4 regions of the Pseudoalteromonas sp. GABNS16E genome follow, and region 4 is predicted to be linked to each of the others. Evidence: predicted binding sites of a transcription regulator. Region 4 holds the regulator's gene; each other region holds the start of a gene.
What was found. The regulator sigma-54, encoded in region 4, starts transcription at its own class of promoters, with help from an activator protein. The targets are predictions, from matches to a motif close to GTTGGCACGNNNNTNGNNT.
Positions count from the first base shown of each region.

Region 1: a site for sigma-54 is predicted at 1,591-1,609, ahead of PSI06_RS15225 (DUF2726 domain-containing protein). Genes of this name have one in related genera too.
Region 2: a site for sigma-54 is predicted at 1,473-1,491, ahead of PSI06_RS06680 (BON domain-containing protein). Genes of this name have one in related genera too.
Region 3: a site for sigma-54 is predicted at 1,982-2,000, ahead of PSI06_RS15175 (DUF1328 domain-containing protein). Genes of this name have one in related genera too.

Region 1 covers NZ_JAQREZ010000040.1:29,301-32,430, reverse strand. The annotation lists gene arcB (aerobic respiration two-component sensor histidine kinase ArcB) at 1-387, opposite strand, end outside; gene folE2 (GTP cyclohydrolase FolE2) at 614-1,534, shown strand; gene PSI06_RS15225 (DUF2726 domain-containing protein) at 1,649-2,245, shown strand; gene mtnN (5'-methylthioadenosine/S-adenosylhomocysteine nucleosidase) at 2,365-3,072, shown strand; gene PSI06_RS15215 (cobalamin biosynthesis protein CobD/CbiB) at 3,073-3,130, shown strand, end outside.
Region 2 covers NZ_JAQREZ010000011.1:14,535-17,664, reverse strand. The annotation lists gene PSI06_RS06690 (VOC family protein) at 68-484, shown strand; gene PSI06_RS06685 (cell wall-active antibiotics response protein) at 553-1,209, opposite strand; gene PSI06_RS06680 (BON domain-containing protein) at 1,527-2,093, shown strand; gene PSI06_RS06675 (YqaE/Pmp3 family membrane protein) at 2,159-2,317, shown strand; tRNA gene PSI06_RS06670 (tRNA-Ile) at 2,587-2,663, shown strand; gene PSI06_RS06665 (SAP domain-containing protein) at 2,929-3,130, shown strand, end outside.
Region 3 covers NZ_JAQREZ010000040.1:19,281-22,410, reverse strand. The annotation lists gene oadA (sodium-extruding oxaloacetate decarboxylase subunit alpha) at 1-1,257, opposite strand, end outside; gene PSI06_RS15180 (OadG family protein) at 1,267-1,512, opposite strand; gene PSI06_RS15175 (DUF1328 domain-containing protein) at 2,040-2,213, shown strand; gene PSI06_RS15170 (hypothetical protein) at 2,266-2,457, shown strand; gene PSI06_RS15165 (YcxB family protein) at 2,614-3,081, shown strand.
Region 4 covers NZ_JAQREZ010000016.1:25,035-28,164, reverse strand. The annotation lists gene PSI06_RS08785 (PTS sugar transporter subunit IIA) at 1-211, opposite strand, end outside; gene hpf (ribosome hibernation promoting factor) at 216-503, opposite strand; gene PSI06_RS08775 (RNA polymerase factor sigma-54) at 531-2,030, opposite strand; gene lptB (LPS export ABC transporter ATP-binding protein) at 2,100-2,825, opposite strand; gene lptA (lipopolysaccharide transport periplasmic protein LptA) at 2,822-3,130, opposite strand, start outside.

The DNA.
Region 1 (3,130 bases), on a different contig from region 4:
TTCAATGGCGCGATGCTTGGCATGAAAAGCCATTTTTCGCTCATCTATTTCAATATTGAGGCGGTTGATATTATCTTTTAATGTTTGGTTTAACAGCTTTTCTTGTTTTGTGGCGCTGTCTAAATAAGCGTATGAGGCATCTAATTGTCTAATCGAGTTGAGTAAAATACTGATCATAAAAGGAGATACAACCGCGGTAAAAAATACCACAGCTAAAATATCAACTAAATTAACCTCACCCAGTGCCACATAATAAAACATACTCGACAATATAAGCGACACGCCTAATAAAAGCGCGTAGCACATTGCCGCGGTTTTTAACTCACCAAAGCGAGTTATTAAACTAGAAAGTACTCGAGCCCAAGGGCTCAAAGAAGAATCGGTCATAGGTCAGTGTATCTCGTTACTAGGCATAAATAAAAAGTGCCTATTAATAGTCAAACGCATTTTGCAGCAGATTTTAGCATTTTTCTATTAGCTATATTCATGTTGTGCGACAAAAACAGAAAATTTTCATGTTTACTTTTGCCTACTTGTTAAACTCATCATTTCAGCAATAAATTATTTAGTGTAAAATGCTGCGCTTTATTATGACCAATAACGAGTAGCGCACATGCAAACCAACATGCCCGATATAGCTGATACGGCTCCCGCCTTACAAACAGGTAAGTTAGACTGGGTTGGTATGGGCGAAATAGAACTGCCATTTATTTTTGAATCGAAAGATTTAGCACCCGTTACCGTTAACGCAAAAGCGCGTGCCTTTGTTAATTTGCATAAAGAAGACGCTAAAGGCATTCATATGTCGCGTTTATTTTTAGCGCTTGATTTACTCTCTACAGAGCAACAAGTTAACCCACAAACTTTAGCTCAAGCACTCGATACCTTTATCACCAGCCACGAAGGATTAAGTGACAAAGCCCAAATAGAGTTTAAATTTGAGTTACCGCTGCGTCGTAAATCGTTGTTAAGCGGTAAAGCAGGTTGGAAAAGCTACCCAATTACCCTAACCAGCACTATTGAAAATAGCGTAATTAGCTACGAGCTAAGCGTTGATGTTACTTATTCATCAACCTGTCCATGCTCTGCAGCACTTGCTCGCCAACTTATTCAAAATGCTTTTAGCGAAAAGTTTAATCAAGAAACACTTAATCAAAAAGATGTTTTAGCATGGCTAGGCACAACGCAGGGTATTGTGGCAACGCCTCACTCACAGCGTTCAATTGCAAACGTTAAAGTAAAGCTAGACAACACGATTAGTGAATTTGACGTAGTAAATTTAATTGATACATTAGAAGCTGAGCTAAAAACCCCGGTACAAGCGGCAGTAAAACGTGAAGATGAGCAAGAATTTGCCCGCCTTAACGGTCAAAATTTAATGTTTTGTGAAGATGCTGCACGTAAAATTAAAGCGGTTCTTGAAAACGATAACTTTAGTGATTACTGGCTGCAAATTAATCATTACGAATCACTCCATGCGCATGATGCAGTCGCGATTGCCGTTAAAGGAATTGAGGGCGGTTACAAAGCCTAACAGCCCTGCTGCATCAATAATAAATACATACGGTAATTAGCCATAACAACCAATTTTTAGGCACGTAAATTGCTTTACTTGAGCAGTGTCAATTTGTTGTTATGGAGTTACCGTATGGAATTCGCTTTATTATCAATTTTAGTATTAGTGGTTGGGGCCTCTGTGGTTGCGTCAAAATTTAGTGATGATGGCGGCAATCCCTATCCTTTTACCCGCAAACAAACCGTGTTTACACAGGTTGAGGGTGCATTTTTAAATCTTTTAGAGCGTGCGGTAGGCGATCAATACAAAATTGTGAGCCGCGTCAAACTCATCGATGTAATCGACTGCAAGCAAGGCCTTTCTGCTAAATCAAAACGTGCAGCTTTAGCTAAAGCTAAAAATAAGCAACTCGATTTTGTGCTGGTAGATAAAGAAAAAATGACGATAGTGGCTGCGGTCGATTTAGTTAACAACGCCAATAAAGATGGCCACAAAGCCCAGCGCGACTGGTTTGTAAACGGCGCTTTAGAATCTGCTGGCATTCCACATATTCGTATGAAAGTAAAATCAGGCTACCGCCCTTCTGAGGTGCGCGATGCAATTATGTTTAAATTAGGCAAACCTGCAGCGGTGCAATCGGCTCGTCCAACACGTAATCGTGTAAGTAAACCTGCGGTATTGTCACCTTCTCAGGCTAAAGCGCAAACCACTGCGTTAGCCGAAATTTAAAATAGAATTAAATACTCTCCTAAAAGTATTTAAAGCGAGCCGTAAAACAGCTCGCTTTTTTGTTTTTTATTGCTAACTTCACGTATAATCTACGTATTCAAACTCAGGAATCAAACACTATGAATGTTGGTATTATTGGCGCAATGGAGCCAGAAGTTAAAATTTTACGTGAAGCAATGCAAAACCCACAAGTGCTAACTAAAGCAGGGTTTACCTTTTACACAGGCGAATTAGCGGGTAATACAGTAACACTTGTGCAATCGGGTATTGGTAAAGTGGCATCAACGATTGCAACCACGTTATTAATTGATAACTTTAATCCTGATTGTGTTATTAACACAGGTTCTGCCGGTGGCTTTGATCCCTCTCTAAGTGTTGGCGATGTTGTTATCTCTTCAGAAGTACGCCATCACGATGTAGATGTAACCGCTTTTGGCTACGAAATCGGCCAAGTTCCACAAATGCCAGCAGGCTTTGCCGCACACCCAAAACTAGTTGAAGCTGCCGAGCAAACCATTGCGCAAATTAGCGAAGTAAAAACCTTAGTAGGCTTAATTTGTACGGGTGATTCATTTATGTGTGATCCAGTGCGAATTGATAAAGCACGCAGCGACTTTCCTACAATGCTTGCAGTAGAAATGGAAGGCGCATCTATTGCACAAACGTGTTTTGCGCTTAATACGCCATTTGTGGTTATTCGCTCTATGTCTGACATTGCCGGTAAAGAGTCGCCGCAATCGTTTGAAGAATACCTAGAGACTGCATCAATCAATTCATCAAAAATGGTTGTTGCACTATTGGAAAAACTAATAAAAGTTACGCTGTAAATGCTAAGCAATATCGTTCAAAACCATTTGGACTTTATTGCCTTTTTTGTGGCGCTCA
Region 2 (3,130 bases), on a different contig from region 4:
AGTGCTTTACCTAAAGTTAACTTGAGGTTTTATCTTGTGTTTAAGCAATCAACTAGGGTAAATAATAATGAAATTAGAACACGTACATTTAGTAGTAAACGATATAAATGCCATGCTTAAATTTTACCAAGCAGCCTTTCCTTATTGGTCTATTAGAAGTGAAGGGCATAACACCTGGTATGGCAAACCTAAGCGCTGGGTACATTTTGGCGACGATAATCACTACATTGCTATAAGCGATAATGGCGAGCATAAAAACAGAGATTTGGCAGGGCATCAAGTCGGGCTGGCTCACTTTGCTTACGTTACAAACAACCTAGACGCTGTTATACAGCGCTTAAAACACGCCGGATTTAGCATTGATAAAGAGGGCGCAGAAAACCCATTTAGAAAAAACGTATATTACTTAGACCCAGCAGGGTTCGAGGTTGAGTTTGTGCAGTATATGAGTGACATTCCAAGCGAGCGTAATAACGACTTATAAAATAGGCATAAATAACGGTGTAGAAAAGCGCATAATATGGCTTTTCTACCCATTTGTTTTTACCCGTATTATTTATTACTCACCCCAAGCTGGGCCTTTAAATCATTAGCAAAACTCACAAATTTTTCTTTAATGGTGCGTTTAACTTTTACCTCCACCGAACCTAAAACTGTTTTACCTTCTAGGTTAATTGTGGGGCCTTGGCGCTTATTAAGCGACACCGTTTTGTTTTCAAAACTACCTAATATACAAAACATTTTAGAAACTACATTAACGTGCTCTGGTACGTAAATTTCTTCGCTGCCAAAAATACAATTTACATGCACGGTAACATGTTGGTGGGCAAAAATAGCATCAGTAAAATCTAAAACAATCGACCCCATATAGTTTTGAATGTAAATATCTTTAGGCACCACCCATTGGCCGCTACGCTCGCTTGAGCCTAAAATGCTTCGCAGTGTTAAGTTTTCTTCATCCGCTTGTTGGGCGCTGTAGTTAGGGGCAAATTGCGTTTGCTTTTGAGCACTGTACTGGGTATCTGTAGTAAGGGTTAAATCCTCTACTAAATTAAGTAACGCGATATTATCGATTGCTTCCATTGCACTGTCTAAGCGCCTTTCAAAGGCTTCAGCTGAAATAACGCCATGGCTGTAGTTATAAATAAGTTGGTCTATCACTTGTTCGCGAACTTGCTCTATTGGGCGGTCTTCAATTTTTACAGACATGGGAATAATCCTTTTTATATGAGTTACCACTTTACATAGCAAGTGCTGTACCAAAACTTAACTATTTATATATCAATGGCTTATTATTTTTATAGCGCCGCTTAATTTATTATATTAACGATAGATTAACCAAAACAGCAATATAATCGTTATTTTCACCACTTAAGAAAGTTTTACCTAATAGCCTGTAAATGTTTACTCGGAGGTATTTTTATTTATACCCAATGAAATAGCTAACTCCATGAATTTAAAGTGTTAATAAAGTTGGCCTAAAGCTCGCATACATAAAAGTGTCTTTAATCAAAAGGAGAAAGATTATGAAAACATTCAACAAATCTATGATTGCGGCTTTAGTTCTAGGTACTACAGCTATGGGTGCTCAAGCGGGCACTTGGGAAAATGAAAGTAAAGATGCTTGGATTGATGGTAAGGCAGAAACAGTGCTTCTTATGAACACTAATCTAAACAACTTTGACATTAACACTGATGTAAAAAATGGCAAGGTAGTACTTACAGGTAAAGTAAACAGCGACCTTGATAAAGAGCTAGCTGAAGAACTTGTAATTAGCCTAGATGGCGTATCTGATGTAGAAAACAACCTAACTGTTGTGAAAAACATGGATATGGACGACAAAGATCGTGACACTATGGATGATGACGATAACGACTTAACTGACGCTAAAATCACCACAGTAATTACTACACGTTTCTTATTTGACTCAGAAGTTGACGGTACAGATATCGACGTTGATACCGACAACGGTATAGTAAAACTTAAAGGTTCTGTTGAAACAGAAGCTGAAAAGCAGTTAGCAGTAAAAATTGCTAAAAATGCTGAAGATGTTCGTGACGTAGTAGATGAACTAACTATTGTTGCTGAATAATACACTATACTAAAAAGCCCAGCTTAGCTGGGCTTTTTGCTTGTCATTTTTAAAGGAGCTATATCATGGATATCATTCGTATAATACTGTCGATTTTATTACCGCCACTGGGTGTATTTTTACAAGTTGGTTTAGGTATGCATTTTTGGCTAAATATTTTACTAACTTTACTGGGTTACTTCCCTGGTTTAATTCACGCTATCTACATTATTGCTAAAAAATAATGTGTGGTGTGTTCAATGTGAGCCGGCCACTTTTTTATAGTTATTAAAATTGTAAAAAAGCGGCTTACATACTTCTGCGTTTATTTTTCTGTTATTTCCTGCCTATTCGCATGCAAAAAGATTACTATTTAAGCAGTCAGCTTACTGATTGTTAAAATAAAGGTTTTTGCTAGTGACAAGCCTTAAAAAACTTTTTATACTGCAACCCGCTTTAGTCGCTCAGTGGCTAAACGCTTCAAAAATTAACTACCTTGTAGTTATACAAAGTTGGCCCCTTAGCTCAGTTGGTTAGAGCACACGACTCATAATCGTTAGGTCCCCAGTTCGAGTCTGGGAGGGGCCACCACTTTCCAAAGCTTTCAAAGTAAATACCTACTAACCGAAATTACCCTGTGCTACCTCTGTGCTACTTTTAGTTTCGCGGAAAACACCTCTATATTTTTGAACTGATTAATCCCTCACTTTTAACTGAGTTCCACTTCTAATCAGAAAAGCTTGTTGCTATATGATCGGATATTGTTTTGCTTGATAATATTCAACATTCAGGTAAACCGTTCCCACATTAAGTAAATGCTATAATATTCATCGTTCTGAGCAATAGGAAGCGAATTATGGACACTAATGAATACTATTTTCTAAAGAGCTTTTTAAAGCCCAAAAGCTTATTGAAAATGTTGAGCATGAGAGATTGGACTAGTTACTTAGGCTGTGATGCAAAGCTTGCTTTAAATAAATTTGAAAAAGAAGGGGTTTTACAGTCAGCTAGTACACAGGATGTTGTCACAGCGGCTCACTCTGCTCCAGAGTTAAAAA
Region 3 (3,130 bases), on a different contig from region 4:
TTGCGCTTCTTTTTGCAGCTCTGCTTCAAGCGATGCAAGCTCTGGGGCTATATTATCTGCAGGGCGACACGTAATAACCTCGCTGCCATCAAGCACTCGCTCTTGCAGCTCTTTGTTCATAGGTGCAGGTGTTAAACCATACTCGCCTTTTAAAACACCGGCGGTTTCTTTGGTAATTGTTTTATAACGCTCACCCGTAAGCACATTTAGTACTGCTTGTGTGCCTACAATTTGCGATGTTGGAGTAACTAGCGGAATAAAACCTAAATCTTCACGCACGCGTGGGATCTCAAGTAATACTTCATTTAGCTTATCTGCTGCGCCTTGCTCTTTCAGTTGGTTTTCCATGTTGGTTAACATGCCACCAGGTACTTGCGCGAGTAAAATACGGCCATCAACACCTTTAAGGCTCCCCTCAAAGGCAGCGTACTTTTTACGTACATCTCTAAAGTAAGCCGCTATTTCTTCTAGCTGGTTTAAATCTAATTCGGTATCGCGGGGCGTTCCTTCAACAATTGCTACAATGGTTTCTGTAGCTGAATGACCGTAAGTCATACTCATTGAAGAAATAGCGGTATCAAGCATGTCAATGCCTGCATCAATGGCTTTTTGATATGTAGCAGTACTTAAACCTGTGGTTGCATGGCACTGCATAGCAATAGGGATAGAAACGGTTTCTTTTAGCCCTTTAATAAGTTGCTCTGCATCGTATGGTTTTAATAAGCCTGCCATATCTTTAATACAAATAGAGTGACAACCTAAATCCTCTAGCTGTTTTGCAAGGGTTAACCACATATCTAGGGTATGCACTGGGCTTACAGTATAAGAAATAGTACCTTGCGCGTGGGCACCTACTTTTACAGCCGCTTTAATTGCCGTTTCTAAGTTACGTACATCGTTCATGGCGTCAAAAATACGAAATACATCTACACCATTTTTGTGGGCACGCTCTACAAACTTTTCTACCACGTCATCGGCATAGTGGCGGTAACCCAATAAATTTTGCCCGCGCAATAACATTTGCTGTTTAGTATTCGGCATTGCTTTTTTAAGGGCGCGAATACGCTCCCACGGGTCTTCACCTAAATAACGAATACACGAATCAAACGTAGCGCCGCCCCACGACTCAATAGACCAATAACCGGCATCATCAAGTTTGTTAGCAATAGGGAGCATGTCATCTAAGCGCATACGGGTTGCAAGTAAAGACTGATGAGCATCGCGTAAAACAAGTTCTGTTAATTTTAATTTAGCCATGTGTGCCTCTTATTTATTATTTGATTTGTACTGAGCAATGGCAGCACTAATAGCAGCGATGTGCTCGTTTGGCACACCTTGAGATTTTAAAGATGGTGATTTAACCGGTATTGCAACTTCAGCCTCGTCAAAACGAGCAACCAAGTTAGACATGAGTGACACAGCACCAATCAATATTGAAAGAAATACAAACACGCCCACCATGCCCGTAAGCATCAAGCTACCTGCGGTTGTGAGTACAGCTCCTATATCCATTTTTCTCCCCCTGCACTATATAGCGATATAAAAAACCGCTTTATTTAAATAATTATTCACCGAATGATAACAAAACTTTTAACTTTGTCCACCACCTGTCAATTGGTAAAACCAATTAAAATTAAACTAACATACAGTCACAATAGTTAACATAGCTAATACAGGGTTAAATTAGCTTAGATATAGATGATAAAAATAACCGTTATAGGCAAAGGTTATATGGTTAAACCCAAAAAAACTTAAAAACTATAAAAAATAGTAAGTTAAACGGCAGGTAAAAAATCAGCTTGGCTAAAATGTAAATTGGTCTTACCAAGACTAGTAAAGCAGCGCGCAAAAAATATTTATTTTTTTACTCTCTTTACAATAGTGTGAATAAGTTACATCGTTAAACGTAAAACTTACCAATCCTAAATTTACAACCTTCGTTCAAAAAACCATAACATATTGAAAATTAATAAAATTAAACTCTGGCACGCAACTGGCATTATTACTTTTGAACGAATTTGATAACCAAGGAGAAAACAATGTTACGCTGGACAATTACATTTTTAGTTATTGCTTTAATCGCTGCAGTGTTAGGTTTTGGTGGTATCGCAGGTGCCGCAGCTGGTATAGCAAAAATTATATTCTTTATCTTTTTAGTACTTTTAGTGATTTCTTTAGTTTCAGGTGCGCTGCGCGGTAAATCGCCCAGGTAGCTACTAACATAATTAAAACACTAAACAATCAACATATACAAGGAATTACATTATGAACTCAACAACTTTAAAAGCAGCACTAATCGCCGTATTTGCAGGTTTCTTTATGATGGGTTGTGAAGACAACCACGCAGAAGAAGCAGGTGAGCGTATTGATGAAGCAGTAACTGACGTGCAAAACTCTGTTGAAGATGCATGTGAAAATGTAAAAGAAGGCGTTAACGCAGAAGAAACTAACTGTTAATCTGTTTGGTAACGTAAAAAACGGCTTTTAATAAGCCGTTTTTTTGTGCGCGAATGAAAAGCGGCTTCTAACTCTTAAAATGCATAGCCTACATTAACGGGTGTGATTTTTATGCTAGCTTGTTAAAATAGCGAAAACTATTACTTATTAGCAATTATGGCACTGACCACCACTTACACACTCGATAAACCTTACTACTACGAATGCTTTGACGAGTCCCACTCTTATAGTAAAGCAGCCAAGCCAAAGTATTTTTTGCTGGCATTACTGGTGTGCTTAGGTTTAATTAGTATTTACGCTATGGACGATCATTACCTAGGTACATTTTTAATAATGCTGGGTGTATTAGAATGCGTTGCCTTTTATTACCGCAGGCCTTGGTGGGTTACGCGCCAAATGTTTAGTCGTGCTTCGGGCTCAACGGTTACTCTTTCGTTTACCGATGACGCTATTAGCACCGAAAACCACTATAAAAGCCATACATTTAAGTGGGCAGAAATAACCCATATTATTAAAACTAACCACGGCTACTTAGTGCACCATAATAAAGGTATGCAATATATTTCTAGCAGTGTATTAACCGATGAAATGCGCGATTTTATAAACAAAAAAGCCACTCAGTGAGTGGCTTTTGGTATAGCTAAGTGCATTACTCAGCTAAGTATACGTGTTG
Region 4 (3,130 bases):
CCATTCTGCCATGAGGAATGGCGATACCCCGGCCAATGCCAGTACTGCCTAGCTTTTCTCTACTTGCCAGCGCATTAAGAATATCTTGTTGTGGTAAGTAGGGGAGCTTTTCATGAGCAAGCTCACTGATAAACTCTAAAATTCTTTTTTTACTACTAAAAAGGACCGCAGCTTTGCTGCAGTCCTGGCATACTAATGTACTTAATTTCATAATATTAGTGTCTAGCAAGCTTCTCTTTATGTTTTATGACTTGACGATCGAGCTTGTCAATCAACGAGTCTATAGCGGCATACATATCTTGGTGCTCTGTTGAGGCAAATAAATCTGCGCCACTTACATGAATAGTCGCTTCTGCTTTTTGGTTGAGTTTTTCTACATCGAGAATGACATGCACATTGCTAATATGATCTGAGTGCCTTTCTAGCTTTGCAAATTTATTATTTACATAGTCTCTAAGTGAATCAGTTACTTCTACGTGACGACCAGTTAGGTTTAGTTGCATAAGCATTTCCTCTTTGTTTTTTACGTCTTATATCAAACTCTTTCTCTGATTTGACGGTGGAATAGCTAGCGATTCACGGTATTTTGCTATTGTGCGTCTAGCTACTTTAATTCCTTGCTCTGCCAATATATCCGCAATTTTACTATCACTCAATGGTTTAGCTGAGTTTTCCGCGGCAATTAGCTTTTTAATTAGGGCACGTATTGCGGTTGATGAACACTCGCCGCCGTTTTCAGTGCTTACGTGGCTTGAGAAAAAATACTTAAGCTCAAAAATACCACGTGGCGTATGCATATATTTTTGCGTAGTAACACGCGAAATTGTCGATTCATGCATTTCTACCATTTCAGCAACATCGTTTAAAACCATTGGCTTCATGGCTTCGGGGCCATGTTCAAAAAATGCCTGTTGCTGTTTTACAATACAGTTAGTTACCTTAAGCAGCGTGTCGTTTCTGCTTTCAAGGCTTTTTATAAACCATTTAGCTTCTTGTAAGTGAGAGCGAATAAATTGGCTATCACCACTTGATTTTACGGTACGTGACATAGCCGCGTACTGACTATTTACGCGTATTTTTGGCATGCTATCTGGATTTAGCTCTACCACCCAGCGGCCTTTTATTTTTTTAACCGACACATCTGGTATTACATACTCCGACTCTTCCCTTACTATTGTATCTGCAGGTTTTGGGTTGAGGGTATGTATTAGGGTCATGACCTCTTTAAGCTCGTCTTCTTTAAGCTTAGTCTTTTTCATTAATGTACGATAGTCGCGTGCCGCTAATAGATCAATGTGATCGGTTAAGATCATTTTAGTTTGTTCTATAAAAGGGGTGTCTTTATCAAACTGGTTTAGCTGAATGCACAAGCACTCTTGTAAACTGCGCGCGGCTATACCTACAGGGTCAAATAACTGAATACGCTTTAAAACGGCTTCTATTTCATCAAGTTCAACTTCAACTTCGTCATCGTTTTCTTGGTTAAAGCTCTCTAAAATCTCTTCACAACTTAGCGTTAAAATACCCGAGTCATCTACAGCTTCTACAATGGCAATAGCAATGGCTTCATCAGTTGGGCTAAAAGGAGTAAGCTGAAGCTGCCACATTAAATACTCATGTAGCGTTTCAGTAGAGGCACCTTGATAAATAGACTCATCTTCCGGCATTGGGCCTGAGGATGCAGCAGGGGCTGCGCTCATGTACTCATCCCAAGTTACATCCATTGCCATATCATCGCTAACGGTGTCTTTATTTAAAGCTTCGCCACTGTCTTGCTCGTACTCGCTGGTTGTATCGTCAGCCGATGCGCTTACGGTTACATCATCCGTATCTGCTTTTTGTTCATTTTTTCCAGCCGACTCTTCCGTGTAATCTTGCTCTTCTACTTCTAATAGCGGGTTGCTATCAAGTGCTTCTTGTATTTCTTGCTTGAGATCCAATGTACTGAGCTGCAGCAAGCGAATCGCTTGTTGCAATTGTGGAGTCATTGTAAGTTGCTGGCCCATGCGCAGCTGTAATGATTGCCTCATGTATCTCTAACAATCCTTTTATGTTGTTATAATTAATATTAGCAGATGCTTGTAGGTGTGGCTTAAATGTTACAGCCTAAATTGCTCGCCTAAATAAACATCGCGTACAGTTTTGTCATTTAATACGTGTTCTGGGGTGCCAGATGCAATTAGCTCCCCATGAGAAACAATGTAGGCTTTTTCACAAACATCAAGGGTTTCTCTTACATTGTGATCGGTAATTAATACGCCAATGCCACGGTTTTTAAGATGTTCTATTATTTTCTTTATATCTAACACTGAAATCGGATCAACACCAGCAAAAGGCTCATCCAATAAAATAAATTTAGGGTTCGCTGCCAGTGCTCTGGCAATTTCTACACGGCGGCGTTCACCACCAGAAAGCGCCATACCTTGGCTATCGCGAATATGCTGAATACTAAATTCATCAAGTAAGTTGTTAAGCGTTTCTTCTCGTGCGGCTTTATTGAGCTCTTTACGCGTTTCTAAAATAGCCATTAAGTTTTGATAAACTGTCAGCTTTCTAAATATTGATGACTCTTGCGGCAAATAGCCAATGCCTAAGCGGGCGCGGCTGTGCATAGGTAATAACGTAATGTCGTTATCATCAATAGAAATTTTACCTTTGTCGCTAGGTACTAATCCTACAATCATGTAAAAGGTGGTGGTTTTACCTGCGCCATTAGGGCCCAATAAGCCAACAATGCTGCCGGCTTCTACTTCAAGGCCTACATTTTTTACAACTTGGCGGCCTTTATAGCTTTTTGCTAATAGTTCTGCTTTTAAGGTGCTCATGGTTGACCTTCGTTACCTGTTTTTTCTTTAATTTTTGCTTCAACAGGCACTAAAATTGTGTGGACACGATCCGTAGAGTTTTCGTCTTTTTCTGCGCTAATAAGCTGCTGCTGCATATCGTAGGTAATACTTTTAGCATTAATTTTTTGACCGGCTTGCGCGACTTCAGCATCGCCAACAAGCGTTAAAAATCGCTTTGCTACGTCGTAACGTACTTCGTTTGCACTGGCACTCATTACGGTACCATCGTCTTGTTTTTCTTCGAAGTAGGCTGGGCTGCCAGTGGCAATAAGGAGTTGTTTGTT